One region of the Vibrio hyugaensis genome, then DNA from elsewhere that is predicted to be linked to it. Evidence: predicted binding sites of a transcription regulator. Region 1 holds the regulator's gene; each other region holds the start of a gene.
What was found. Region 1 encodes PurR, which represses purine synthesis genes. Its sites were predicted from a motif close to TNANGNAAACGTTTNCNTNA; they were not measured.
Positions count from the first base shown of each region.

Region 2: a site for PurR is predicted at 1,813-1,832, ahead of purE (5-(carboxyamino)imidazole ribonucleotide mutase). Genes of this name have one in related genera too.
Region 3: a site for PurR is predicted at 3,698-3,717, ahead of purT (formate-dependent phosphoribosylglycinamide formyltransferase). Genes of this name have one in related genera too.
Region 4: a site for PurR is predicted at 5,251-5,270, ahead of C1S74_RS10010 (uracil-xanthine permease family protein). Genes of this name have one in related genera too.

Region 1 is NZ_CP025794.1:1,038,633-1,046,119, forward strand. It holds gene cmoM (tRNA uridine 5-oxyacetic acid(34) methyltransferase CmoM) at 1-664, opposite strand, end outside; gene elyC (envelope biogenesis factor ElyC) at 779-1,585, shown strand; gene torR (two-component system response regulator TorR) at 1,687-2,400, opposite strand; gene torD (molecular chaperone TorD) at 2,634-3,281, shown strand; gene purR (HTH-type transcriptional repressor PurR) at 3,725-4,729, shown strand; cyclic di-GMP riboswitch class I at 5,009-5,098, shown strand; gene C1S74_RS05410 (TfoX/Sxy family DNA transformation protein) at 5,215-5,805, shown strand; gene C1S74_RS05415 (TVP38/TMEM64 family protein) at 5,925-6,614, shown strand; gene C1S74_RS05420 (putative signal transducing protein) at 6,614-6,931, shown strand; gene C1S74_RS05425 (alpha/beta fold hydrolase) at 6,969-7,487, opposite strand, start outside.
Region 2 is NZ_CP025794.1:2,148,341-2,155,827, reverse strand. It holds gene C1S74_RS10650 (DNA topoisomerase family protein) at 1-54, shown strand, start outside; gene C1S74_RS10645 (5-(carboxyamino)imidazole ribonucleotide synthase) at 119-1,252, opposite strand; gene purE (5-(carboxyamino)imidazole ribonucleotide mutase) at 1,257-1,742, opposite strand; gene tsaC (L-threonylcarbamoyladenylate synthase type 1 TsaC) at 1,943-2,500, shown strand; gene hemF (oxygen-dependent coproporphyrinogen oxidase) at 2,535-3,452, shown strand; gene aroE (shikimate dehydrogenase) at 3,551-4,384, shown strand; gene C1S74_RS10620 (DUF1488 family protein) at 4,388-4,651, shown strand; partial or broken gene C1S74_RS10615 (gamma carbonic anhydrase family protein) at 4,666-5,218, opposite strand; rRNA gene C1S74_RS10610 (16S ribosomal RNA) at 5,777-7,329, shown strand; tRNA gene C1S74_RS10605 (tRNA-Glu) at 7,419-7,487, shown strand, end outside.
Region 3 is NZ_CP025794.1:629,338-636,824, forward strand. It holds gene sbcB (exodeoxyribonuclease I) at 1-1,367, shown strand, start outside; gene C1S74_RS03625 (CidA/LrgA family protein) at 1,426-1,800, shown strand; gene C1S74_RS03630 (LrgB family protein) at 1,802-2,479, shown strand; gene cdd (cytidine deaminase) at 2,748-3,635, shown strand; gene purT (formate-dependent phosphoribosylglycinamide formyltransferase) at 3,783-4,958, shown strand; gene C1S74_RS03645 (thiopurine S-methyltransferase) at 5,039-5,689, opposite strand; gene C1S74_RS03650 (RelA/SpoT domain-containing protein) at 6,024-6,797, shown strand; gene ihfA (integration host factor subunit alpha) at 6,933-7,229, opposite strand.
Region 4 is NZ_CP025794.1:2,020,864-2,028,350, reverse strand. It holds gene C1S74_RS10030 (putative ATP-dependent zinc protease) at 1-538, shown strand, start outside; gene greB (transcription elongation factor GreB) at 610-1,095, opposite strand; gene ompR (osmolarity response regulator transcription factor OmpR) at 1,310-2,029, shown strand; gene envZ (two-component system sensor histidine kinase EnvZ) at 2,154-3,446, shown strand; gene C1S74_RS10010 (uracil-xanthine permease family protein) at 3,687-5,078, opposite strand; gene C1S74_RS10005 (S9 family peptidase) at 5,331-7,316, opposite strand.

The sequences.
Region 1 (7,487 bases):
GCATATTGCCTATGTAATCACTAAAGGAACGAATACCAGATTTACCACAAATACTAAAACCAGAATCTTCTATCCATTGATAGACCTCTTCGGGTTTTAGGCCTTTTTGTGGCTGTAGTTTAAATCTTTTCCGATGAGGCATGCCGTCTAAAATATGAGGAATGTTGCCACAAACCACATTTTTATAGACTAAGCCGTGGTGGTTATAGAACATAACCGATGCAATGCCCCCCGGTTTGACCTGCTCCAATACCGTTTCGAGTGCCTTTTTTGGATCAACGAGCCACTCCATCACAGCATGGAACATGACAAGATCCACCTGCGCGTCCATATGCTCGCCAATGGATTGGACAGGTGAATGAATCAGGCGATACTGCTCAAGCAAACCGTTTTTTTCAATATCCTGTTTCGCTAGTTGCAGCATTTCCGAAGATAGATCACATAAAGCGACGTGATGTCCGAGCTTAGCAAGCTTTTGCGACAATTGTGCTAAGCCACCTCCGGCATCAAGTACTTGGAGGGCTTGATGGTCGGCGTCTAATTCACTTAGAATCTGTAGAAAATCTTCCCACACAATGATTTGGCGGATCTCCCCTTTATCGGAGCCGTAAATATTTTTTGCAAATTTGTGGGCGATATCGTCGAAATTGCGGTCTTCTGTCACTTCTGCTGAGTTATCATAACGGATTGTGCCGCTATTCTGGCACAAGGAAAGCAGGAATAAAGAGGGTTATCCTCATTTTTATTATCAATTGATGTTTTTTCGGACTATTTATGTATGTTTGAGCTGAAAAAAGTAATGTCAGCCTTGCTGATGCCATTACCAGCATTGCTACTGATAGGCTTGTTAGGTCTTGCTCTCATCAGTTTTACCACTAAACGTAAAACTGGCTGCTTTGTTGTTCTTTTCTCTTTTGTTGGCATCTTCCTTGTTGCCTTCCAACCCGTTTCAACCAAGCTTCTTATGCCTCTAGAACGCGAGTACAAAGCGTTTTTGCCGGTTCCTGGCACTGTGGACTACGTTATGGTTCTTGGTAATGGACACGTGGTAGATGATGAAATACCACCAACGTCTCAACTGAGCCGCACCGCTTTAATGCGTTTAACTGAGGGTATTCGTATTTTGCGTATGTACCCAGGTGCGAAGTTAATCCTTTCCGGTTACGCAGGTGGCTCTGAAATCAGCCATGCTCGTATGATGGCGAACGTAGCGCTTTCCCTAGGTGTCGCAAAATCCGATATTATTTTATTAGAGGATGCCAAAGATACTTGGGAAGAAGCACGCCAAGCTGCCGCGTTTGTTAAGCAAAAAGACATTGTTTTAGTGACTTCAGCCAGTCACATGAAGCGTGCTCTTTATGAATTCAACGCAGCGGGCATTAAGCCAATCCCAGCCCCAACGAACTTCATGGCGATTGATGATATCGAACAACCTTGGCAAAAGTACGCGCCAAAAGCTCGCTACTTAGAGCAAACTGAACTGTATTGGCATGAATACCTTGGCGGGTTATGGCAAAAACTGCGTGATAACGTAGGTCAAACACCGATGGTTGAAGTTGAAGATCCTGAAGTGGCGCAGCCATAGAAGGCTTACCAATCGCAGATGAAGTCCATCATCGCTAAATTGCAGAATTGCAGACACAAAAAAGGAGAGCCTATGCTCTCCTTTTTCTTTATCGCTATGAATTAGTCACCCGCGAACATGTAGCCTTCACCGTGAACTGTCACAAAGATTTGTGGGTTCTTCGGATCAAACTCCATCTTAGCGCGCATGCGTCGAATCAATACATCAATAGTACGATCGTTTGGCGCATCCACTCGGTGGCTGATCATATTCAAAATACGTTCGCGGCTTAGTACCTGATTTGGGTACGATGAGAGTGCGACCAAAAGCTCATATTCAGCTTTGGTTAGTTTCACTGGCTCACCATTGCGGCTGAGAGCACGACGTTGAATATCAAACGTCCACTCACCGAAACGTACAATGTGTTCTTCATTAGTGTCGTTCGCGATTTTTTGTGAACCATTGCGAGCCGCAGAAATGCGCCACAACAGGTTCTTAACGCGAACCAATAATTCCCTTAATTCAAAAGGCTTTGTCACATAATCGTCCGCACCCATTTCTAGGCCAACGATTTTGTCAATGCTATCCGTGCGTCCTGTCACTAATATGATGCCGATATCTGATTGGCTGCGTAATTCACGCGTAAGCATAAGACCGTCTTCACCGGGCAGGTTAATATCCAGCATGATAAGGTCCACATCACCACCTTGAAGCACTTCGCGCATTTCTGCACCGCTTTCTGCTTCACTGACTTTGTAGCCTTCATTTTGGAAGTAGCCCGCAAGCTTACTACGAGTTACAACATCATCTTCTACGACTAATACGTGATAGCTCATTTACACCACTTTCTGTCTTTTTTATTTTCCAAGACGTATTCTATTCATAACTAGTAACATTTCTAGTCATAGATACATTAAAAAGCAAGATTTTGCGATTTTATTGATTCAAAGCAAGCTTATTTACAGCCATTCATAAACAAGCACATTTTCCCATAATGGATAACAATTATAGTTACTGCTATTCATCTTAATTGTTTACACTTAGGGGAGAATCATTCAGGAGCAAAAAAATGCAAGAAGTGAAAGCTTTTAACGAAAAACGCGCAGAGATCTATTGGTGGTTTTCTAGTCTGTTCGCAAAAGAACTCACAGAGAAAGAACTAGAAGCTTACCAGAGTGTGGAAATTCGAAGCTTTTTAGCAGGTTTAGGTGAAAATGAATCACTGAAGCCAGCCGTTGATACCCTTGTTGACGCACTCAACCGCCTACAAGACCGAGAAGATGCGCAATTAGAACTTGCTGCAGATTTCTGTGAGCTTTTCCTGAAAACAGAAAAGCATGGCGCATTACCTTACGCATCTATGTACATCGGTGAATCTGGTCTTTTAAATGACAAGCCAGCAGAAGAGATGGAAAAACTGATGGCCGATTTTGGTGTTCAGGTTGATGAGAACCTTAAAGAGCCAGCTGATCACTTAGCGGTTGAACTGGACTTCTTAGGTAACATGATCATCCGTTCTAACGAATTAGAACAAGACAAACACATGGAAGAAGCGTTCGAGAAACAGAACGACTTAATCCAAAAGCATCTTATGTCTTGGTTGCCACAGTTTGCTGCGAAATGTAAGCAATTCGACGAATTTGGTTTCTATGTAAGCGTTGCGCAACTATTAATTGCATTTTGTAAACTGGACAGCACCTACCTTCTTGGTGAATAATTGCCGCCAATTTCAGGGAGCTCGCAAGCGGGCTCCCTATTTTATTCGTTAATTTTTTAATCTAGCACATAGAAGCCCTTTCCATTTAGCAGTTAAAATGTGACCTCAATAGCGCAAAACACCTGCTGAAAATATTGCTAGTGTGCCCACATCAGTCTAAAATGTGAGCGCAAACGATTAAATACGACTTATATGTAAACCGCTGAAATATGGCGGTTTTTGTGTTTTATTAACAAGATTGCTGACTAATTCCTCACTTATATAAGTAAGGAACATGAGATTCAGCAACAAATGTTGCTACAAACCTTTTTATACCGATTTCGGAACAACCGCTGCCTAATTAATTGAACCTTAAACTTCAGATATGGTTCAATTCGCGCAACATACTAAGCGTAAGGTTGTATTCACTACGGTATTCAGTAGCTCGATACAGGACATCATTTATGGCCACTATAAAAGACGTTGCTCGCTTAGCCGGCGTTTCTACCACAACAGTTTCGCACGTAATCAACAAAACGCGTTTTGTTGCTGAAGCAACCCAAGAAAAAGTAATGAAAGCGGTTGATGAACTAAATTACGCGCCAAGTGCAGTTGCACGTAGCTTGAAGTGTAACTCAACTCGCACTATCGGTATGTTGGTAACGCAATCGACTAACCTTTTCTTCTCAGAAGTTATCGACGGCGTTGAAAGCTACTGTTACCGTCAAGGTTATACACTGATCCTATGTAATACTGGCGGTATCTACGAAAAGCAACGTGACTACATTCGCATGCTAGCGGAAAAGCGCGTAGATGGTATTTTGGTGATGTGTTCTGACTTAACGGAAGAGCTGAAAGAGATGCTTGACCGTCATTCTGATATCCCGAAAGTAGTGATGGACTGGGGCCCAGAGAGTTCTCAAGCGGACAAGATCATTGATAACTCTGAAGAAGGTGGCTACATCGCAACAAAATATCTGATCGACAATGGTCACACTGATATTGCTTGTTTGAGCGGTCACTTCGAAAAAGCCGCATGCCAAGAACGAATTGCAGGTTACCGCCGCGCAATGGCAGAAGCAAACTTAGTAGTAAATGAAGATTGGGTACTTGAAGGTAACTTTGAGTGTGATACTGCCGTGCTTGCTGCTGACAACATCACTGCAATGGAAAAACGTCCTACTGCGGTATTCTGTTTTAACGATACCATGGCGCTTGGTTTGATGAGTCGCTTGCAACAAAATGGCATCAAAGTACCGGACGATATCTCGGTAATCGGTTATGACAACATCGAGCTAGCGGAATACTTCTCGCCACCGCTAACGACCATTCACCAACCAAAGCGTCGTGTTGGTAAAAATGCCTTTGAAATTTTGCTAGAACGCATCAAAGACAAAGAACACGAGAAGCGAATTTTCGAAATGCAGCCAGAAATTGTAGTGCGCAACACAGTTAAGAAACTAAACTAAACCTGCCTATAATTTTATAAAGCGCTCTTGTGGGCGCTTTTTTATTGCCTAAAAATAACATTCCTCAAACATTTCAGTGTGTCAATATCTACGTAAGCTTAGATAAGTTGCTGTTTTAATTGGACGTAGCCTATTTCCTACATCAACCTTTTGTATGACAAGGGATCGTTCCCAAATATGAAACCAAGCACACCAAATAAACACTATTAACTGAACCAATATCACACTTTTATATTTGAAACGTGATGTTAATTCAATATACGAAGTATTCTCAAAGTGTCACGCACAGGGCAAACCATTCGAAAGGGTGGGACGCAAAGCCTCCGGCCTGAACCATCTTATTAGATGGAAGGTAGCGGGGTTACCGATGGCAAATATGCATTAAGTGAGTTTACCCTTTAATGACATTGTGTCTGCATGCATTTGCTAATCTCTCGGACCTGATTTTTGGTGGCGTAATATTAATTACACCGAGATAACACATCATGGATAAACCGATACTCAAAGACTCAATGAAGCTGTTTGAGGCACTTGGTACTATCAAGTCGCGCTCAATGTTTGGTGGCTTCGGGCTTTTCGCCGATGAAACGATGTTTGCACTAGTTGTAAATAACCGACTTCATATTCGAGCTGACCAACAAACTTCATCTGACTTCGAGACTCAAGGACTAAAACCGTACGTCTACAAGAAACGTGGTTTTCCTGTGGTTACGAAATACTATGCTATTTCTGATGACCTATGGGATTCAACGGATCGCTTGATTGATGTTGCAAAGCAATCTCTCGAGACTGCCAAGCAAGAAAAAAAACAACAAGCAAGCACCAAGCCTAATCGATTGAAAGACCTTCCGAATCTGCGCCTAGCAACTGAACGTATGTTGAAGAAAGCGGGCATTGACTCTGTGGAGCAATTAGAAGAAGAAGGTGCCCTGAGCGCTTACAAAGCAATCCAAGATACGCATGCCTCTACGGTAAGCCTTGAGTTGTTGTGGGCGTTAGAAGGTGCAATCAACGGCACCCATTGGAGCGTCGTCCCTCAGTCTCGCCGCGAAGAACTGATGAGCGCACTGTCTTAACACGCACTATCAGCATGACATTGAGTAAAAACCGCAGTTTTCATACTGCGGTTTTTTTTTGAAATTTTTTCTTCTCTTATTCTGTCTTATTATTTAAGAAGCCAAATGGAGTAATTACGATGAATAAGAAACTAATTTTAGGACTGATCCTGCTCGCCACCATTCTCTTTTTAGGGGTAAATTTTGGCCAATATCTCACCTTAGAAAATGCCAAAGCACAACAAGCAGCACTAAATACGTTCATTGACCAAAACTTTGTGTTTGCTGCGGCGACTTACTTCTTAGCTTACATCGCAATCACCGCCTTCTCTATTCCGGGAGCCGCCGTTGTTACCCTGCTCGGCGCTGCCCTATTTGGTTTTTGGACCAGTTTATTATTGGTGTCTTTCGCCAGCACCATCGGCGCAACTATTGCATTTTTGAGCAGCCGCTATCTATTACGCGAATGGGTACAAAGTAAATTTGGTAATAAACTTAATGCTATTAACCAAGGTGTCGAAAAAGACGGTGCGTTTTACCTATTTTCACTACGGTTAATCCCAGTGTTCCCGTTTTTCTTGATCAACCTCTTAATGGGGTTAACACCGATGTCTATCAGCCGCTTCTATTTAACAAGCCAAATCGGCATGCTGCCTGGTACTGCCGTTTACTTAAATGCGGGCACTCAACTAGCCACTATCGACAGTCTTTCGGGAATAGTGTCACCAACCGTATTAGCGTCATTTGCTCTGCTTGGTTTGTTCCCTATTATCGCTAAATGGGTTATGAATAAGGTCCGCCCTGCTCAAGTTCAAAATGGAAACGCTTAATGAAAATCTTCATCGCTAAAAACCCTGCGGAAGCTCATATCGTTTGTGAGCTCCTCAAAACCGAGCAGATACACTGTGAAGTAAGAGGCGAAGGTATGTTTGGGTTGAAGGGAGAGTTGCCCTTCAGCGATGATACAGACCCGTATGTTTGGCTTTTACATCCGGAACAGCAGTTAAAAGCGTCTGCGATTGTTGAAGACTATCGACAACAAACAGAGCTTACTTACCAAGACTGGCAATGTCCGCAATGTTCAGAGCAGAATGAGGGACAGTTTGGTGCTTGTTGGCAATGTGGATATCAAATAGGGGAGCTATGATGGCTCCCCTATCTTTTTAGATCGGTTCTCAAATCTATTAAGCCGCTAGGCTTTGCTGCTTAATAAACTCAATAGAGTGTTGATTAAAATCTTCTGGGCGCTCTACGTTGCATACGTGGCCACAATTTGGAATTTCACGTAATGAGCTGAGCTTGTGCACCGCAACCATTTCTTTTACTGGTTTAATGAACATGTAGTCTCTATCCCCCATTAGGTACAGCGTCGGAATAGGCAACTCTTTATCTTTAAAATACTTCATCAACGGATTTACATCCGCCGCCAGCGTGAACCAACGCTTAAACTCTTTTTGACATAACTTCTTTGCTTCACGAATAAACAAGTGACGAGATTCACGTTGATTTTTTTGTGGCATCACGATGTAAGCAAAGAGTTTATACAACCACATATAAGGGAGAATATGCTTTCCAAGGTTACCGAGTTTAACCAAGATCTGAGACCGCGTATTTAAACGTGTTACTGCCCCACCAAGCACCATTGAGCTCACGCGCTCTGTTGCCATTTCAGCCAGATTACGCACAATGATAGTACCAAGTGA
Region 2 (7,487 bases), 1.1 Mb from region 1:
GGGATCAAGCTGCAATGCGCGAGCCGTAAGTGCCAGCATATTCAATCACAATAACCTTCAGTACGAATTAAAAAGGGTCGCATCATGCGACCCTTTTGCTATTTATTCCGATGCTTTTCTATGCTTGCCACTGCTTGGCAAATTCATGCACAGCAGGGAAAGCCTGTTCATCCAGAACCTCTGCTAATGCACAAAGTTTGCGATTAAGTTCGCCAGTGTAGTCACCACATACGTTGATGTGGCCCATCTTGCGACCCGCACGTTTTTCTTTGCCGTACCAATGAATGTGGCAACCATCCATTGCTAGCAATGCTTCTGGTAGTGTGTCTTCGCCAAGAATATTAATCATCGAGGTTTCACGAACCAGTTTCGTGCTACCCAAAGGCATGCCACACACGGCGCGTAGGTGGTTCTCAAACTGACAGGTTTCTGCACCCTGTTGAGTCCAGTGTCCAGAGTTGTGTACGCGTGGTGCGATTTCATTAACCAGTAAAGTACCGTCAACGTCGAAGAACTCCAGCGCTAGCACGCCAACGTAATTCAAGTTGTTGGCAACGGCCGTGAACATCTGTTTCGCTTGCTCTTGCAACTCTGGCGCATCAATCGCAGTAGATAGACTCAATACACCATTGGTATGGACGTTCTCTGCCAGAGGGTACACTTCAACGCTGCCATCTTTACCACGAGCACCAACCAATGAAACTTCGCGGTTAAAAGGGACAAATTCCTCAGCAACAATCGCTTGGGTTGGTGTTGCTGCGATGCACTCTACCATCTCTGTCCAAATGTCTTCGACTTGAGAAGTCTCTTTTAAGCGCCACTGGCCTTTACCATCGTAACCACCCAACGCACTTTTCAGAACCATTGGCATACCAACATGTTCAATTGCGCGGTCAAAGTCTTCACGAGTTTCGATTACGTAGTATTTCGCGTTACGCACGCCAGCATCATCAAGCAATGCCTTTTCAATGCGGCGATCACCGCCTGCTTTGATGGCTTGCGTACTTGGTAAGAACTTACCGCTCGCTTCGCAAACATCGAGCACATCATGTGGGATATGCTCGAACTCAGCAGTAATGACGTCGACTTGTTCAATTGCATTCTCTAAGCCGTTGCCGATTACGTGCTGAGTCAGTGGATGAACGATGTTACCGCTGCCCACATCGTAAGCTGATATTTGAATATTCAGTGGCGCACCAGCCAGAGACATCATACGAGCTAGTTGACCCGCACCAAGAACCAGTACATGCATCTGATTAATCCTCAGCAGGGTTTGGGTTCGCCAAAACAGTTTCCGTTTGTTCGTTACGGAACGCTTCGACTTTTGCCATGATCGCCTCATCATGTGTACCAAGGATTTGAGCAGCCAGAATGCCTGCGTTTGCTGCGCCTGCTTCACCAATCGCCAATGTGCCAACCGCAATGCCTTTTGGCATCTGTACGATAGAAAGCAACGAATCTATGCCTTTTAGTGCACGAGACTGAACTGGAACGCCAAGTACAGGTACGCTGGTAAACGCCGCCGCCATGCCTGGTAGGTGAGCTGCACCACCCGCACCTGCGATGATGACCTTAATGCCACGTTCTTTCGCACTGCTTGCGTAATCAGCCAATAATTGAGGAGTACGGTGAGCTGACACCACCTTTGTTTCGTAAGACACGCCAAATTGATCCAGCATGTCCGCTGCTAGTTTCATGGTTGGCCAATCTGATTTAGAACCCATGATGATACCGACTTTCATCTCAAACTCCTTCAAGCTGCAAAATTAGGTGAGCTGATAAATTTGTGCGCATTATACGGGGATTTTTACCTCAAGCAAACGTTTGCGTGTATTTGTAAATGCTATTGATACATTTTATAAACAAATTGCTTTAGTCTCTAAGAATGAATATTTGTACACTTAGTACAAACACAACAAATAAGATTATCAGGAAGTCTTCAGTGGAGAACTTTGAACAGGTGCTAGAAGCACTACAAACAGGCGAAGTGATCGCCTACCCAACAGAGGGCGTGTTTGGTGTTGGCTGTGACCCAGATAACCCGGAAGCGATTCAAAAGTTGCTAGAGCTAAAGCAGCGCCCAGTAGAGAAAGGGCTCATTCTTATTGCGGCTAGCTATGAGCAGCTTTTGCCTTATGTTGATGAATCTCAGTTGACTCAAGATCAGTTAGATAAAGTCCATGCGACGTGGCCAGGGCCATACACTTGGATTATGCCCGCGAGTGACAAAGTCTCTCACTGGGTATCGGGTCAATTTGATTCGATTGCCGTACGTGTGACGGATCATCCTTTGGTACAAAAGATGTGTAATGCGTTCGGAAAGCCGCTAACCTCTACCAGCGCGAATCTTACAGGTCTGCCTCCTTGTATGACGACGGAAGAAGTCGAAGAACAGTTAGGTGACCGACTTGTGGCGATCTTACGTGGTAAAACCAGTGGTCGTGACAAGCCGAGTGAAATCCGTGATGCTAAAACCTCGCAAATATTAAGACAGGGCTAACCCTGCTAGTCAGCAATCAATAGGTACTACACGTATGTCAGCAATCGATAAGCACGCCGTAAAGCAGTTCTTGATGTCACTTCAGGATTCCATTTGTCAGCAATTAGAGCAAGAAGATGGAAAGGCCGTCTTTGTCGAAGATGCATGGCAACGTGAAAAAGGAGAGCGTCTTGGCGGCGGTGGTCGCACTCGCGTATTGCGTGGTGGTCATATCTTCGAGCAGGGAGGGGTGAACTTCTCTCATGTCGAAGGTAATGAAATGCCAGCATCAGCGACGGCGCATCGTCCAGAGTTAGCGGGTCGTCGCTTTGAAGCGATGGGTGTTTCTTTGGTTATCCACCCTAAAAACCCTTATATACCGACTTCACATGCCAATGTCCGCTTCTTTATTGCAGAGAAAGATGGCGAAGATCCAATTTGGTGGTTTGGTGGTGGTTTTGACCTAACGCCTTTCTACCCATTTGAAGAAGATTGCCAATCATGGCACGACACAGCAAAACAGCTTTGTGCGCCATTTGGTGACGACGTTTACGCAGAGCACAAAGCATGGTGTGACAAATACTTCTTCCTACCACATCGTAATGAAACTCGCGGTGTTGGTGGTCTGTTCTTTGATGACCTAAACCAGTGGGAATTCGACAAGTGTTTTGACTACATCAAAGCGGTTGGCGAAGGATATTGCCAAGCTTATCTGCCGATTGTATCTCGTCGTAAAAGCATTGAGTACGGTGAGCGTGAGCGTGAATTCCAACTATACCGCCGTGGTCGCTACGTTGAATTCAACCTTGTGTATGACCGCGGTACTCTGTTTGGCCTACAAAGTGGCGGGCGTACAGAGTCGATATTGATGTCGATGCCACCTCTTGCTCGTTGGGAATACAGCTACGAGCCACAAGCAGGTTCTCCAGAAGCAGAGCTTTACGAGCGATACCTAAACCCACGTGATTGGTAAGCACTGAATCTCCTTTTCTATATAGATAGATAGTGATAGGGTCATCTGTAATCAGATGGCCCTGTTTTTTCTATATAGTAAGGAATGAAGGTAAGGAAATGACTCAGCAAATTGATCGCTATGCCGTGTTTGGTAACCCTATCGGGCACAGTAAGTCACCGTTCATACACACCTTGTTTGCACGCCAAACCAATCAGCCTTTGGTATATACCGCAGAAAGCGCTCCTATTGATGGTTTTATCGAAGCGGCGAAGGTGTTTTTTGCTGAAGGTGGTAGAGGTTGCAACATCACCATGCCATTTAAAGAAGATGCTTATCAATTTGCTAGTCGCCTCACAGAGCGCGCTCAGCTAGCGGGTGCGGTCAATACACTAAAGAAGCTTGATGATGGAGAAATCATTGGTGATAACACCGATGGTGCGGGTCTAGTACAAGACTTACTTCAGTATCAAGTCATGTTGGAAGGTGCACGAATCCTGATCATCGGTGCTGGTGGTGCTGCTCGTGGTGTGATTAAACCACTCCTTGAGCAAAACCCTATCTCTTTAACTATAACCAACCGTACCTTTAGCAAAGCTCAGGAGCTTGCAGAGTTGTTTGTCTCTCATGGCCCGATCACAGCCAAAGAGATGGGGAGCATTGATGAAGAATATGATGTCATCATCAACTCCACTTCCGCTTCTCTTAGTGGTGAGTTGCCTGCTATTTCTTCTTCTATCTTTGGTAGCAATAGTACTAGCTACGATATGATTTATGGCAAAGGAGTGACGAGCTTTAATTTATGGGCAAAAGAAAACGGTGCTGCCTATGCGTATGACGGTCTTGGAATGTTGGTAGGGCAGGCAGCGGAAAGCTTTATGTTATGGCGAGGTCTACGCCCTGGCTCAAAACAAATTCTTAGAGAGCTAAGAAAGAATCTTGAAGGTCAGTAATCAATGAATCAATCCATTCTGTTCCCTGACATGCAGTCTTGGGATGAAGCATCACAATCGGTAAATTTTGCTGCGCAGCAATCAGGTGCGCTGATTGAGTGTTATGTCACTAAACAAAAGTTAGCAAAACTCAGTGGTTCACTGATTGAAACTGAGCAAGCGGCAATCAAAGTATTTACTGATTACCGCTTTGATCTTGAAGAAATCGCCGAAGAGTTAATAGAAGAGGAAGCCTTCAGTGAAGAAGGCCATATCATCATCGATTAGCGGGCTATTCCTAACTACTCATTGATGTCTTCCACATTCGTTAATGTAGTCGTTTTTGTTCTGCACATAGTTATTGGCAGACTTTTGCAAGAAAGCTCGTTCTTTCTCTGATAGAGGGCGAGCTTGTTTTACCGGACTGCCCACATATAAGTAACCACTTTCTAATACTTTCCCCGGTGGGACTAAACTTCCAGCGCCTATCATTACGTCTGATTCGACAACAACGTTATCTAAAACGATTGCTCCCATACCAACCAATACACGATCGTGGATTTCGCAGCCGTGTAACATTACTTTATGACCAATAGTGACATCATTACCAATGATTAGCGGATAGCCGTTGGGATTCTCAGCATTTTTATGGGTTACATGCAGTACGCTACCATCTTGAATGTTGGTTCGAGCACCAATATGAATATGGTTCACATCACCACGAGCTGCAACTAGTGGCCAGACACTCGAATCGTCGCCAATACGAATATCACCGACTAAAACAGAGGTTGAATCTATGTATACACGCTTACCTAGCTGTGGGCGTATGCCTTTATAACTTCTGATTGAACTCATCTTTACTCCTTATAAAGCGCCAATAACAGTGATATCTGGTGAGAAGAGTAGCAAAAACTCGGCTTTTAGAATAAAAAACATTCAAACGATAAAAAAATCAAAAAAAAGGTGAAAAAGGGCTTGCCAATGTGATCGCAATCTCTATAATGCCACCTCGCTGACACGGCAACGCTTCGAAAGAAACGAAAGCCAAGTTAGCAAGCCAATTAGCCAAGCGGAAACGCTTGAAAGAAAGTTTGAAAAAAGTGATTGACACTAAACTCTAACTCGCTAAAATGGCCGTCCGATTTGAGCAAAGCTCAATAGGAAAGCTCTTTAACAATATAGACCTATCAATCTGTGTGGGCACTCGTTGATGATAATCCAATTAGAAATTTCTCTTAATAAAGAGCGGTTTCAAATTAGGTTTCAATGAACTGAGTGACCAATCAAGTCTTCGGACTTGGCACAGTCAATTCATTATCATTCTGTTGGAATGATAATAGCTTTAAAATTACTTCTTACTTTCGAGTAAGGATGAGTTTTGAAGTCAGTATTCGTTGAGCCGAACAAAATCTTAAATTGAAGAGTTTGATCATGGCTCAGATTGAACGCTGGCGGCAGGCCTAACACATGCAAGTCGAGCGGAAACGACTTAACTGAACCTTCGGGGAACGTTAAGGGCGTCGAGCGGCGGACGGGTGAGTAATGCCTAGGAAATTGCCCTGATGTGGGGGATAACCATTGGAAACGATGGCTAATACCGCATGATGCCTACGGGCCAAAGAGGGGGACCTTCGGGCCTCTCGCGTCAGGATATGCCTAGGTGGGATTAGCTAGTTGGTGAGGTAATGGCTCACCAAGGCGACGATCCCTAGCTGGTCTGAGAGGATGATCAGCCACACTGGAACTGAGACACGGTCCAGACTCCTACGGGAGGCAGCAGTGGGGAATATTGCACAATGGGCGCAAGCCTGATGCAGCCATGCCGCGTGTGTGAAGAAGGCCTTCGGGTTGTAAAGCACTTTCAGTCGTGAGGAAGGTGGTAGTGTTAATAGCACTATCATTTGACGTTAGCGACAGAAGAAGCACCGGCTAACTCCGTGCCAGCAGCCGCGGTAATACGGAGGGTGCGAGCGTTAATCGGAATTACTGGGCGTAAAGCGCATGCAGGTGGTTTGTTAAGTCAGATGTGAAAGCCCGGGGCTCAACCTCGGAATAGCATTTGAAACTGGCAGACTAGAGTACTGTAGAGGGGGGTAGAATTTCAGGTGTAGCGGTGAAATGCGTAGAGATCTGAAGGAATACCGGTGGCGAAGGCGGCCCCCTGGACAGATACTGACACTCAGATGCGAAAGCGTGGGGAGCAAACAGGATTAGATACCCTGGTAGTCCACGCCGTAAACGATGTCTACTTGGAGGTTGTGGCCTTGAGCCGTGGCTTTCGGAGCTAACGCGTTAAGTAGACCGCCTGGGGAGTACGGTCGCAAGATTAAAACTCAAATGAATTGACGGGGGCCCGCACAAGCGGTGGAGCATGTGGTTTAATTCGATGCAACGCGAAGAACCTTACCTACTCTTGACATCCAGAGAACTTTCCAGAGATGGATTGGTGCCTTCGGGAACTCTGAGACAGGTGCTGCATGGCTGTCGTCAGCTCGTGTTGTGAAATGTTGGGTTAAGTCCCGCAACGAGCGCAACCCTTATCCTTGTTTGCCAGCGAGTAATGTCGGGAACTCCAGGGAGACTGCCGGTGATAAACCGGAGGAAGGTGGGGACGACGTCAAGTCATCATGGCCCTTACGAGTAGGGCTACACACGTGCTACAATGGCGCATACAGAGGGCAGCAAGCTAGCGATAGTGAGCGAATCCCAAAAAGTGCGTCGTAGTCCGGATTGGAGTCTGCAACTCGACTCCATGAAGTCGGAATCGCTAGTAATCGTGGATCAGAATGCCACGGTGAATACGTTCCCGGGCCTTGTACACACCGCCCGTCACACCATGGGAGTGGGCTGCAAAAGAAGTAGGTAGTTTAACCTTCGGGAGGACGCTTACCACTTTGTGGTTCATGACTGGGGTGAAGTCGTAACAAGGTAGCGCTAGGGGAACCTGGCGCTGGATCACCTCCTTATACGATGATTACTCACGATGAGTGTCCACACAGATTGATACGGTTTATAAGTAAAAGAGACGAAGATATCCCAATATCTTCAATCCAGTGTCCCGTTCGTCTAGAGGCCTAGGACACCGCCCTTTCACGGCGGTAACAGGGGTTCGACTCCCCTACGG
Region 3 (7,487 bases), 410 kb from region 1:
CAAGTCCAGCCAAAGATCGTCCGAGCCAATTCGCTGGTGTTCGTACAGATGAAAACTTCAATATCATCGGCGAACCATTAGTCATGTATTGCCGACCACCTGCTGATTACCTCCCTTCTCCCGAAGCAGCTTTGATTACCGGTATCACGCCGCAAAAAGCAATGCAAGAAGGCTTACCCGAGCCAGAATTTATTGCAAAAATTCACGCAGAGCTTTCGAAGCCAAAGACCACTAGCCTTGGATATAACAGTATTCGTTTCGATGATGAAGTGACACGCTACACCTGTTACCGTAACTTTATCGACCCTTACGCATGGAGCTGGCAAAACGGCAACTCACGTTGGGATTTATTGGACGTAATGCGCGCATGTCATGCGCTTCGGCCAGAAGGCGTGGAATGGCCAGAAAATGATGAAGGCTTTACCAGCTTTAAATTGGAGCACTTGTCGGTAGCCAACGGTATCGAGCACAGTAACGCCCATGATGCGATGGCAGACGTCATCGCGACCATCGAAATGGCGAAGAAAGTCAAAGCGGCACAACCGAAGCTGTTTGATTACTTTTTCTCTATGCGTAACAAACGCAAACTGAACGACCTTGTTGATATCGTCAACATGACACCGTTAATGCACGTTTCTGGCATGTTAGGGCGTGAATGCCAGTATACAAGCTGGATCGTACCTGTCGCTTGGCATCCAACAAACAACAACGCCGTTATCACGATCGACTTGGCAAAAGATCCTCAGCCGATCCTCGACCTTTCGGCAGAAGAGCTAAAAGTACGTTTGTACACCAAACGCGATGAATTAGGAGACTTGCTTCCTGTGCCTGTCAAACTGGTGCATTTGAATAAGTGCCCTATTCTTGCTCCCGCAAAGACTTTGACAGCCGACAACGCAGAGTTGATTGGTATTGATCGCCAAAAATGCTTAAGCAATCTTGCTTTACTTCGTCAGCATCCAGAGATCCGAGACAAACTTATTAGTCTATTCTCTATTGAGCGTGAATTCGAAAAGAGCGATGACGTCGATACGCAGCTGTACGATGGATTTTTCTCCCCAGCCGATCGAGCAGCAATGGATATCATCCGAGAAACGGATCCAAACAACCTCGCAGCTCTTGATATCGAATTCGACGATAAACGAATTAAACCACTGTTGTTCCGTTACCGTGCGCGTCATTTTACGGGCACGTTGGATGAGCAAGAGCAAAGGCGCTGGGCGCAACATTGTCGTGAAGTCTTCGAAAGCCAAATCGAAGAGTACATGTTGAATTTAGAAAACTTAGTTCACGAACATGAAAGTGACGAAAAGAAGATAGCACTATTAAAATCTGTCTATCGTTACGTAGAGAGCCTAGCCTCCTAATTTCTTACCTTGTTCAAACGCACCTTCGGGTGTGTTTGTTGTTTTATATGCTGTCAAAATGATTAAAGACCGATTACTACAGCTGATCCATTTGCTTATTTCCCTCGCACTTATTATGGGAGCACTTGGTATCGGCAACACAATTCAAAAATTCGCTGGCATCTCCGTTCCCGGAAGTGTTCTTGGTATGCTTGTGCTGTTTTTCTCTATGACCCTTGGCTTCGTCAAAGTCGAATGGGTTAAGCCTGGCGCGACGCTTTTCATTCGCTACATGATCTTATTGTTCGTCCCAATCAGTGTTGGTTTGATGCAGCACTTTGATATGTTGTTGGCGAATGCGCTGCCAATTATTGCGAGTGCAGTAGGCGGCTCACTGATCGTATTGGTCAGCTTAGCGTGGTTCTTAGATTACTTGCTGAAGGAGAAACACTAATATGTGGTTACTTGTCACTATTGTTGTTTTCCTAGCAGCACGTCAAATCGCCATTAAGGTCAATAATCCTATCGCGAATCCGCTACTGATCAGTATCGCTGTGTTAATTCCATTGCTTACCTTTTTGAAGGTACCGTTCGAGACTTACTATACCGATAACGAGTACATCAGTTTCTTACTCCAACCGGCTGTCGTAGCACTAGCATATCCACTCTATGAACAGCTCCCTCAAATCAAAGCGAACTGGCGTATTATTGCTCTGGCCTGTTCTTTGGGCAGTGTGATGTCTATGTTGACAGCGACACTGATTGCCGTTGCGTTCAAAGCAGATATTAGCCTAATTGCGAGTTTAGTGGGTAAATCGGTAACGACGCCTATCGCAATGGAGATCTCTAGCCACTTAGGTGGTGAAGCCGCTGTTGCCGCCATTCTTGTGCTTATTGTTGGCTTATTCGGTGCGATTTTGGCGTATCCAATCTTCAATCTTATCGGCATCAAACACCCTATTGCGCGCGGATTAACAATGGGTACCGTTTCCCACGCGCTTGGCACCGCAACTTGCGCAGAGAAACAACCCGGTGATGCTGCCTTTTCATCACTCGCACTCGTGTTGTGCGGTATTATCACATCGATACTTGCGCCAAGCTTCTTTGCTCTAGCCGTTTGGTTATACCAATAAAGATAAATGCCAAAGCCTGCTCTTTCTTGACGTAAATAGACTGAGCCGGCTTTAACTCCTTTCCAAAAAATTCGCAGTATGAATCTAAGTTGATATAGTTATTTATGGGACAGAGATAACGTTAAGCCTCTGTGCAATCGAATACATGTGTGAGCTCACTCTAACTATGTAACGTAAATCATCATTACAGACATTAACGTGATCCAAAGCACAGAACATTTCCATCTTTCGCATAGAATAACTGTCCATGCAATAACAAGGATTCAACATGAAAAGTCGCATTGAACAGGCGCTAGCAAGCGCTCCTGAAGCACTTTCAACACATTTTGCTCCTATCGTTCTCGCTGACGATTTTGATGCCACTATTTCTGAGCAACAGTTTGATGAGCTGCTGAACGCTACCAACCTTTCAGACAAAGAGCTTCGTGTTGCTCTACTTCCTTTTGCCGCAGCGTTTTCTTACGCTCCGATTTCTGAGTTTTATGTAGGTGCGATTGTTCGCGGCCTATCAGGTCGTCTTTATTTTGGCGCGAACATGGAGTTTTTCGGTGTTCAGCTAGGTCAAACCGTTCATGCTGAGCAGTGCGCTATTAGCCACGCTTGGATGAAAGGCGAACATGGCGTAAAAGACATTACCATCAACTACAGCCCTTGTGGTCACTGCCGTCAGTTCATGAATGAACTAAGCACCGCGAAAGAACTGAAGATCCAATTACCAGAACGTGAAGAAAAGTCACTTCATCACTACCTTCCTGAAGCGTTTGGTCCAGCAGATCTAGGCATTGAGTCAGGTCTTATGGCAGAGGTGAAGCACGAGTTTGTTTGTGATGAAGACGATGCTTTAATCCAAAAAGCCGTCAATGCGATGAACATCAGCCACGCGCCATACACTAACAACTTAAGCGGTATTGCGCTTGAGATGAACAGCGGTCGCGTATTCCAAGGCGCGTATGCAGAGAATGCAGCGTTCAACCCTAGCCTTCCTCCACTTCAAGTTGCTCTGATTCAGATCTTGATGTCGGGTGAGCAGTTTGAAGACATCAAAGCAGCAGCCTTGGTTGAAAACTCACAAGGCAAGATCAGTCACCTAGCTGATACTCAATCAACGCTAGAAGCACTAAATCCTGATATTCCAGTGAGTTTTGTGAACGTTTAATTCATACGATGCTTAAGAGATAGGCTCTACTTGAAGTAGGGCCTTTTTTATTATCAAAAACCATACGCAAACGTTTGCTTCATCCGTAAAAATCAGTATGATCCTCTGCAATTTCTGTTTCATCACTTTATTTTGTAAGGGAACACTATGTTCGGTACTGCTACTAGCACTCATGCTACCCGTGTATTACTTTTGGGCTCTGGCGAGCTTGGTAAAGAAGTGGCAATTGAATGCCAACGTCTTGGTTTGGAAGTAATCGCATGCGACCGTTATGCCGATGCTCCAGCGATGCAAGTAGCGCATCGTAGCTACGTCATCGACATGCTTGATGGTCAGGCACTGGAAGAGATCATCAACAAAGAGCAACCTGCTTACGTGGTTCCTGAAATTGAAGCCATCGCGACAGATAAATTAGTCGAATTAGAAGAGAAAGGCTTGAATGTTGTTCCTACAGCGAAAGCAACTAAGTTAACAATGAACCGTGAAGGCATTCGCCGCCTTGCTGCTGAAGAGTTGGCGCTAAACACTTCCCCTTATCAGTTTGCTGATAGCTTTGAGGACTTTAAAGCGGCAGTAGAACATGTTGGTATCCCATGTGTTGTGAAGCCAGTGATGAGCTCTTCAGGTAAAGGTCAAAGCGTAATCAAAACAGAAGACGACGTGCAAGCGGCTTGGGACTATGCACAAGAAGGCGGTCGCACGGGTGCTGGTCGTGTCATTGTTGAGGGCTTTATTGATTTCGATTACGAAATTACGCTCCTGACGGTACGTGCAGTTGATGGAGTGCATTTCTGTGCCCCGATCGGACATCGCCAAGAAGATGGTGACTACCGAGAATCATGGCAACCTCAAGCAATGTCCGACAACGCCATCAAAGCGGCTGAATACACAGCAGAGAAAGTCGTTAATGCACTAGGTGGCTACGGCATCTTTGGTGTAGAGCTGTTTGTTAAAGGCGATAAGGTTATTTTTAACGAAGTTTCCCCTCGCCCACACGACACTGGCATGGTAACCATGATTTCTCAAGAAATGTCTGAATTTGCACTTCATGTTCGCGCGTTTACTGGTATGCCGATTAACAGCATCGTTCAGTATGGTCCTTCAGCATCAGCAGTCATTCTTGGGCAAGGCACCTCCACCGATATCCGCTTTGATAATATTGCAAAAGCACTGGCTCAACCACAAACACAAGTTCGCTTGTTTGGTAAGCCAGAAATCGACGGTCGCCGTCGCTTAGGTGTCGTTTTAACGCGCCGTAAAACTATTGAAGATTCGATTGAAGATGCAGTGAACAGCGCATCTAAAGTACAGATCGTTTACTGATTTCGTTAATCAGCTCGATATGTACAAAAGCGCAGCTCAATTTGGTTGCGCTTTTTCTTTCTGTGGGTTCGAAAAGCCCTTTATTCGCTCTCTATTAAGTACACTTCTTCAGAGAAGCGACTTAGACCTTTCTTCGCAATTTTCGGATGGTTTTCGTCGGCTTGGTCGACATTCAAACAAGTTACCTTATAACCCGCAAACAACTGTTCAATCTCTTCGACTGGCACGCTAAATGGAGGTCCTGACATCTCATCCTGTGGGTAGTTAAGAGTCACAAGTAAAATACGTCCGCCAGGGTTCAACAGTTGCTTAAGACGAGCTACGTATTCTTCTCGCATCTCTTGAGGCAATGCAACCAAGGCTGCACGATCATAAATGATATCGGCTTTAGAAACTGGCGCAGTAAAAAAGTCACCCGTATAAATGGACAGCTCGTCGAACTGATACAGCTCATGCATGCCGTTAATCGACGTAACGGTCGGGGTATAGAAATGCTCTGCAAAAAATGCTCTTACCGCAATTTGGCTTAGCTCAACACCTTGAACCTCGTCATGTTTCGTCGCAAGCCAAATTAGGTCTTCAGACTTACCACACAGAGGAGCCAACACGATGTCTTCACGTTTTGGGTTGGTGCGTTGCCAAAATACTGGCAATAGTGGGTTTACATCATCTAGGTGAAAACCGATTTGGTTACTCGCCCATTTGTTGTGCCAAAATTCTTGATCTCTCATTTTACTTCTACTTGTCGGCTGATAAATACAATGAGCATTAACGCTACTTTGTGGGCTAAGACTAATGATTTTTTCAAATTTGTCTATGTTGTTCATCTTTGGTTAATACAGCATTGGTAGAATAGCTATCGTTCAAGAATGAACCCTTCCTTTTTCTGGTTGTCAGAATAAAGGCAAGCGAAATGGTGATCTGGAACACGATTCTACTATTAGGTTAAAACTCAGCCTTGGAATCTTTCACAGAGCCCCCATTAACTAGGTAGTACCTGATTTGCGAATCTTAGTGACCTTTTCGTTACCCATTTTCTAAGTGCAAGCAAGTTAAGGAGAGTGAATGAGCTTATTTCTACGTACTACAGCATTGATGCTTCTAGTACTAAGCCGTGCGCCGGCGTTCGCCGCACTTCCAAATGTCACAAATAACGAACAAGATCGTTCAGCTAGTCAAAACGAAGTTTGTTCAAAATTGTTCAAGCATAGCCTTAGTGGTTTGTATGGCATTCAGTCAATCGACTCCAAACCAACTCAGCCTTATTCAGATTTCGACGTACTTTACAGCAAAGCTCACCAAGCGCAGTTCGAGCTAGAAACTATCTGTAAAAGTACTGCCCTTCTTACTGATGCTCAGCCTTACTTTGCTGGCGTTAAATCTCAGCACCGTGCCGAAGAGAAAATTGTTCACGAATTGGACGGTCAAGTAAACCGAATCACTGACCTAGCACGTGCGACCATTGTTGCTGACGATGTAGCAAGCTTGGTTTCGGTATACGAAGCGTTAGAGCGTGAAACAACGATAGTTAAAGTGAAAAACCGCTTTAAAAAACCAACCGCTTCCGGTTATCGAGACCTAAACCTCTTAGTTCGCTTGCCTAAGACCAACCTCGTTGCCGAAGTGCAACTGCATTTAAAAGCTATTGCGGATGTAAAAAACGGTCCAGAACACGACTTATATGAACAGATTCAGAAATTAGAGCGTCAAGCTCTAGTGGAGGATCGCCATTTGAATGACTTAGAAATGGCATCAATTAGAAACATGCGTACGCAATCTAAAAACTTGTATCAAGAGGCATGGCATCCATACCTAACGACACACTTAGAAGCGGCATAATTGACATAAACTGATGCACCTAATACTAAAAACCCACCGAAATTGCGGTGGTTTTTTATTTGTTCTTTAGTAAATACCGAAACGTACAGACAAAAAGACCACGACAAAGCGTGGTCTCAATCCATGTTACATGGCTTACTGGTCTGCCTTTAAGTTCTCTACGCGAGCTTTCAACTTCTGACCCGGGCGGAACGTAACGACACGTCGAGCAGTAATTGGAATATCTTCACCAGTTTTCGGGTTACGACCAGGTCGTTCGTTCTTATCACGAAGATCGAAGTTACCAAAACCTGACAGTTTTACCTGTTCGCCACTTTCCAGTGCCTTACGAATTTCTTCAAAGAACACTTCCACCGTTTCCTTGGCGTCCCGTTTACTAAATCCCAATTTATCAAACAGGTTTTCTGCAAGTTCGGCTTTTGTGAGCGCCATAAAACTTTCCTCAAAGCTATGTTAAACAATGCTACCTTATGTGTAGCGCCAGAGCAGTTTTACCCTACCAATTCAACAACATATCGGGGTTACATCAGGAAGTGTATGCCAAGCTTATGATTTTCGCCAACTTTTTTCTTTGCTAATATATCGTTCACTGGAAGAGGAAGCTACTTTACCCACCAATATTTCGAGATTTTACTTTAATTCTCTCTTTTCAAGGAAAAATATCCAGTTCAAATTACTAGTTTAAAAACA
Region 4 (7,487 bases), 980 kb from region 1:
TGATGTGTTGGAGAAAGATGACCAAGAGCAACCATTCTTTGTCTTTGGCCACAACATGGCAAAAGGTGGTGTGCTTCTGAATACTCGTGCGGATCATTTGTTGGATGCAAAACCGCTGTTTAAAGCTGGTCACATTGAAGTTGCTGAAGTGGAAGGTATGTCATTCCCTGTGAAGTTGGATACAGGTGCGGATGTGAGCTCGATTAATGCCAAGAACATCAAACAGTTCAAGAAAGATGGCAAAGACATGGTGAGTTTCACCTACGAGAACGACAGTGGTATGAAGAAGGAATTTACCAAGCCAGTTGTCGACGTGATGCGCATTAAAGCCAAGAAAGGCGAGAAGGCCAACGTGCGCCCTGTAGTGGAAATGCACGTCAAGTTGGGAGAGTTAGAGAAGAAGATTCGCGTTAACCTGCAAGACCGCAGCCGCTTCCATTACAGCATGATTCTGGGTAAGAACTTCTTGAAGCACGGTGCGATCGTTGCCAGCGACACCAACTACATTGTGACCGACAAGCCTGACTACGAAGAGTAACCCCCAAGGTTGGTATCTAAAACGCAAAAGCCGCACTCAATAGTGCGGCTTTCTTTTTTGGGGTTACAGAATCAATTTTCTTCGGCTTGGTAGCGAATGCTGTTAATAAACCATTCTTTGTAACCTTCCGGCGTTCTTACTGCGAATTCGTCATCGACTTCTTTTTTTAGTAGCGCGCGAGCCATTGGGGAATCAATCGAGATATAGCCTTTTGCGTCGCCATAGATCTCATCGGGACCCACAATGCGAAAATGCTTCACATCGCCCGCTTCATTCTCAATTTCTACCCAAGCACCAAAGAACACTTTGCCTTCTTGTTGAGGTGAGTAATCCACCACTTTGACTTGCTCTAGGCGTTTGCGTAAGTATCTGACGCGACGGTCAATTTCACGCAAACGTTTTTTGTTGTACTGATAATCTGCATTTTCACTGCGATCACCGAGGCTCGCGGCCCAAGTCACTTTTTTAGTGACCTCTGGGCGATCTTCTCTCCAAAGAAAGTCGAGTTCTGTTTTTAGGCGATTGTAGCCTTCACGGGTAATTAAATTGGTTTTCATTAGAAGTAAATCAGCCGTTATTGGATTCTGTCGACCATATTAGCCTTGATTTTGCCTGACTGTAAATTGTTGTGATTGAGAGAAAAACAACGTGAAACATGGGAATAATCCATCAAAATCGTGGTTAAGATAAAAAGAGTAACAATTTGAACAAGCACATTTGAAAAAACAGTGATACATTTTTGACAATAGATGCCTCTGAAAGGATGTTTCAATGCAGGAAAATCATAAAATATTAGTGGTTGATGACGATGCTCGTTTGCGTGCTCTTTTGGAGCGTTACCTTTCTGAGCAAGGTTTTCAGGTGAGAAGTGTCGCTAACGGCGAGCAGATGGATCGTCTTCTGACCCGTGAAAACTTCCACCTTATGGTGCTGGATTTAATGTTGCCGGGCGAAGATGGCTTATCGATTTGTCGTCGTTTACGTCATGCCAACAACATGCTACCTATCCTAATGCTTACGGCGAAAGGCGATGAAGTTGATCGTATTGTTGGTCTAGAAGTGGGAGCAGACGATTACTTACCAAAACCGTTTAACCCGCGTGAACTGCTGGCTCGAATTAAAGCAGTACTTCGCCGCCAAACGGTTGAACTACCTGGTGCGCCAAGCACGGAAGAGAAAGTCGTTGAGTTTGGTGACTTCCGTCTGAACCTAGGAACGCGCGAAATGTTCCGTGGTGAAGAGGCGATGCCACTGACTTCAGGTGAGTTTGCGGTGCTGAAAGCACTTGTGACTAACGCTCGTGAGCCGATGTCACGTGATAAGCTGATGAACATGGCCCGTGGTCGTGAATACTCGGCAATGGAGCGTTCTATCGACGTTCAAATTTCGCGTCTACGCCGCATGCTTGAGGATGATCCAAGCAAGCCGCGCTACATCCAGACGGTGTGGGGTTTAGGCTACGTGTTCGTTCCAGACGGTAAAGAAGCGTAATCCGCTATAAAAGGTTTGCCGATACTCGGCAGCTCATATTCCACCCTCAAACCTCCTTCCTGTTTGAGGGCTGGAAACTCGCAATTAATGTTGTTCACTAGGAACAGTCCATTAGGGATCCTCCATGCGAATCCGAAGTTCATTTACACAATCCATTTTACTGTTCATTTCTTTGCTTCTCGCTAGCCAAGTCTTTTCTTACTACGCCGTTTTTAATTACGCGTTGATGCCAAGTTTGCAACAGTTCAACAAAATTCTTGCTCATGAATTGAATTTGGTTCTTGATGAAGATGGTTTACTCAAGTCTGATGCACCTCTGCGTCACCAATTACTAGAAAATCTTGGAGTAACAGTACATAGCGTTGATAGCGAGATGATGAATGAGTTCAATCATGCGATGTCGATTGACTTGATGTCAGAAGAAATGTCGCAAGAGCTTGGCTCACCAACGGAAGTTCGTTTGCTACTTGGCAGTGAGAGCTACATTCTGTGGATGCGCATCGATCAGTTGCCGAACTCCATCATTCGTATTCCACTTTCTGAACTGCAAGAAGAAGATTTTGCTCCGCTGTTTCGCAATAGCTTAATCATGGCGCTTCTGATCATTGCTGGTGGTTGGCTATTTATCCGTTTGCAGAACCGACCTTTGATTGCGCTAGAAAAAGCCGCGAAAGGAGTAGGTCGAGGTGAAATTCCGCCGCCATTGCCAGAGAAGGGGGCTTCAGAAATCCGCTCTGTCACTCGCGCATTCAACCAGATGTCGAAAGGCATTCAAGAACTGGAAGAAGACCGCGCGCTATTAATGGCGGGTATCAGTCACGACTTACGTACGCCATTGACGCGTATTCGTCTTGCGACAGAAATGATGTCGCCAGAAGACAGTTACTTAGCTGAAGGCATCATCAGTGATACTGAAGAGTGTAACGAGATCATTAGCCAGTTCATGGACTACCTCAAGCCAGTAAATAAAGAGTCGTTTGAGCAGGTGGACATCAATACCATCACCAGTGATGTTGCAACGTCGGAAGGGGGTTATGAAGTCGAAATTGAAACTGACCTCAACCCTACGATGCCAACCGCGAAAGGCAGTCCAATCGCGATTAAACGCGCGGTGAGTAACCTTGTGGTTAATGCTCTACGATACGGCAATGGCTGGGTGAAAATCAGTACGGGCGTCACCGCCGACAAACAGTTAGTGTGGGTGTGCGTTGAAGACAATGGTCCGGGTATCGAGCAATCGCAAATCGCACGCTTGTTTGAACCTTTTACTCGTGGTGATACTGCACGTGGCAGTGAAGGGACAGGCTTGGGTTTGGCCATTGTTAAACGTATCGTCAGTCAACACTCTGGCTCGGTTGTGGTACGTAACCGCAGTGAAGGCGGGCTAAGCGCGCAAATCAGTTTCCCAACCAAGTAAGCTTTCTCGCTCAATCGATTCCAATAAAAAGCCCAACCAAAGTTTGGTTGGGCTTTCCGATCATCCTAGTGCAAGATTATACCAATTCTATCAATTATCTGCTCATTCTTGCTGGTTAAAATCACTTATAACGGCGTTAAAGATTTTGTAGGTAGAGTAACTAGCTAGCTGCAATCTTTGCCTTGTTCTAAGTGATTTTACCGGCGCAATTTTTTGAACATCTAATTAACGGAATTGGTATTAGGATTCTTTTACCTCTTGAGCGACCAGCTCGTCTTCCTCTTCCAGTTTCTCTGGAAGCAGTAGGTTCAATACGATAGCGGTGATGCCGCCTGCCGCCACGCCTGTTGAGAAAATACTCTTAATGAACTCAGGCATGAATTGCAGAATTTCTGGTTTTTGTGCAATGCCCAAACCCATTGAGAATGACAGCGCCATAATTAGGATTGCGCGGCGATCGAGGTCGACACGAGAGATAATGCGCACGCCCGCTGCGGCAATGGTGCCGAACATCACGATGGTTGCGCCGCCCAGGACTGGCTCAGGAATCAGTTGAACAAAGCTTGCCACACCCGGGAACAGACCCAGAATCACCAACATGCCTGAGATGAAGTAACCCACGTAACGGCTTGCTACACCAGTGAGCATGATGATGCCGTTGTTTTGGCTGAAGGTAGAGTTCGGGAAGCTGTTGAACACTGCTGCAATTGCTGAGTTTAGACCGTCAGCTAATACGCCACCTTTGATGCGCTTCATGTAAACCGGACCTTTTACTGGCTCACCTGAAACCTCAGACGTTGCGGTGATGTCACCAATTGCTTCTAGCGCTGTGATAAAGAAAATCAGAACCAGTGGAATAAACAGAGACCAGTCGAAGCTTAAGCCGTATTGCATTGGGATCGGCAGTGCGATGAGATCAGTTTCGCCCAGTGTTGATGTGTCGACCATGCCCATGAAGTACGCCATGACGTAGCCAACCACCATCGCAATCACGATAGATGCAACGCGCAGGTATGGGTTCTTTGAACGGTTAAGAATGACGATCAAGCCAAGTACTGTACCAGCGAGGGCTAACTTATCTAGGCTACCGAAAGAGCCATCGCCCATTGCAGCATAACCGCCGCCCATTGATACCAAACCCACTTGGATAAGTGTCAGGCCGATAAGCGTCACGACAATGCCAGATACCAGTGGCGTGATGATGCGGCGAGCATGTTCTAAAACGCGAGATAGTAGGATTTCTGCAAAAGAGGCGACCAAAATGGTGCCGAAAATTGCCGCCATCATGGTGCTGAGGTCCGCGCCACCGGCTTTAAGAGAAAGACCCGCACCAATGATTGGACCTAAGAAGTTAAAGCTGGTGCCTTGCACTGAAAGCAAACCAGAGCCGATAGGGCCAAAGGTACGAATTTGAATAAAGGAAGACACGCCTGACGCAAACAGTGACATGCTGATGATGGTGTTGGTTTGGTCAGCAGGTACACCCAAAGACTGACAAATGATCAGAGAGGGGGTGATAACGGCTACGAACATCGCCAATAAATGCTGAAGTGCAGCAAAAATGGTCTGAGGTAGTGGTGGACGATCGTTTAACTGATAGACCAGTTCCGAAGTTCGGTTTGAAGTTGTCATGTTTGTCTCGCTAGTCGCAATAATTCTTGCCCCAGAGCTCGCTGAATGGGAGTGCTGGGTGGAGTTGACGTTATGACCTGTGATTGCTGTTAATCAGTGTCAACTCAGGTTGGTTTGATGTGACAAAGTGCACACCATAAATTTTGAGCGCGATTATAGAGGGATTTATTCAAAAAGCAAACGTTTGCTTTGGGCTAAAAAGAAAAGGCGATAACGGAATGGTTATCGCCTTTAAGGTTTTACTTTGGGAGGTTAGTTTTTTAAGTGCTTATCAAAGAAGCCCAACACATGAGCGTAATATTTAGCTCGGTGTTCATCTTTGTAAAAGCCATGTCCTTCATCGTCTAACACAAAAGATTCGTATGGGTAGTTGAGCTTGTCGAGTGCTTTAGCCATTGCCTCATAATGTTCAATAGGCGCACGTTGGTCTTTTCCCCCATGCACGAGAAGGATAGAAGCTTTTAACTTGTCTGCATTATGAGTTGGAGACATTGCTTTCCAGACTTTAGGGTCGGTTCCCAGTACTTCTTTCAAAAAGCTTAACCCCATGCGGCTATCGGGTATATCACCTTCGGTGAACATCAACTCAAGGTCATAAACACCGGCACTGCCCACGGCGCACTGGAATAACTCAGGTGCAAGGGTGGCTGATTGCAATGCACTGTATCCACCAAAGCTTCCGCCAGAAATACAGATGCGTTCTTTATCTGCGATGCCTTCTGCGACAATGTGTTTGGTGGCGTCGATGATGTCATATTGAATGTTTGTTCCCCATTTACGATAGCCTGCCTCTTCAAACTGTTTACCGAAGCCACCACTGCCACGGAAATTTACTTGCATCACAGCATAGTCATTGTTAGCGAGAAACTGATTCTCCTCGGTAAAACGCCACCAATCTCGTGGACCATGAGGACCGCCATGCGGATTGACGATAAGAGGGAGATTATTTGCTTCAGTATTTGGTGGCAATGTCAGATAACCTGAGATGGTTTTCCCGTCTCGACTGGTGAACTCAAAAGGCTTCACTTCAGCCATTTTCTCTGGGTCTAACCACTCTCGTGCCGAGAACAGATAACGAATTTCTTTTGGCTCGGTGGTAAATAAGTAGTAATCCCCAGGGTTTCTATCGTTAAAGGCCATAATGACGTAAGCATCACCAGCTTCTGTCTCACTGACTAGGCGAACTTGATGACCTGGCAGAGAAGTGAGGATCTGCTTTAGGTATTCGCTGCGTTTGTTTTTTGGATCAACAAAGGCATAAGTAGGGTAATCACTTTCAAACTCGACGGCGTAAAGTTGCTTTGAGTCTGGATCTAACCAGTATTCCTTCGGATCGACGGTATCATCCGAGGCAACTTTTGTACTTTTGCCGGTTTTTAAGTTGAGGTGATGGATTGCTCTTGGCTCACCTGACTGACTTATCGCGGCATAAACGGAATCTTGGCTCTCTGCAAAAGAGATGGGATAGAACTCTTCGAAATTTTTTAAAGCCGCCAATTTATCGGAGCTTTTCCATTGATCGTTGACGCGATAATAAAGCTCGACTTTGTTATTGCTATTCAAGCCTGAAACAAAGCGAACTTCACCATCATGGTCGGTGAGAAACCGACTAAACGGGATGGGTGCTGTCGTTATCTTTGAGCGCCTACCGGTGTATACGTTGACGCGGTACACCTCTCTTGGCGCTTCCAAGTTGAAACTGTATTCACCGAAAGGCAGAGCAGAAACTAAGATATGGCGGTCGTCTTCAGGCAGAATATCTAAGACATCACCGTAAGCTCTTACGATAGAGGATGCTCGCACTAGGCGGCTAGTTTGAGGAGGGTTATAACCAAATATATAAGCGTATTTGTTTCCATCCACATTGGCCGAGACGAGTTCGCCATAGTAGCGAGGAGCGGTAGACCAACTCTTTAAATATTCTTTGGATGCGACAACACGTTCATTATTGACCCAATAATAATCACCCACTTGCTCGTTACCTGAGAAGCGCAGCACACTGCTCGGCTGCATGGTTTTACTGTCGAGTATAACCAAAGCATCTTTACCATCGATACTGGATTCAAAGGCTAAGTGCTTTCCATCTGGTGATATTTTGGGATTAAAGTAAGCCGAACTTTTGGCAAAAAGATCAGCTGACTGAAGAATAGCGCTCTGTCTATCTTGCGCTGCTATGGATGCGGAGTGTACAGAGCCAACTAATGCTGCTGTGACCGCAAGCAAGGTACGTTTTTTCATGCATCTATCCTTGATGACATTGTGTATTTATGACGTTTTTATATCCGCTTGGAGTATTAACTTTATGTAGAGTTTGCTCTAACTTGTCGTAATTATTGAATAAAGTCGACTTGGCTTTTATTAAATGAGATATTCATAGACAGAATGAATGTGTGCAAGTTCAACCTTACA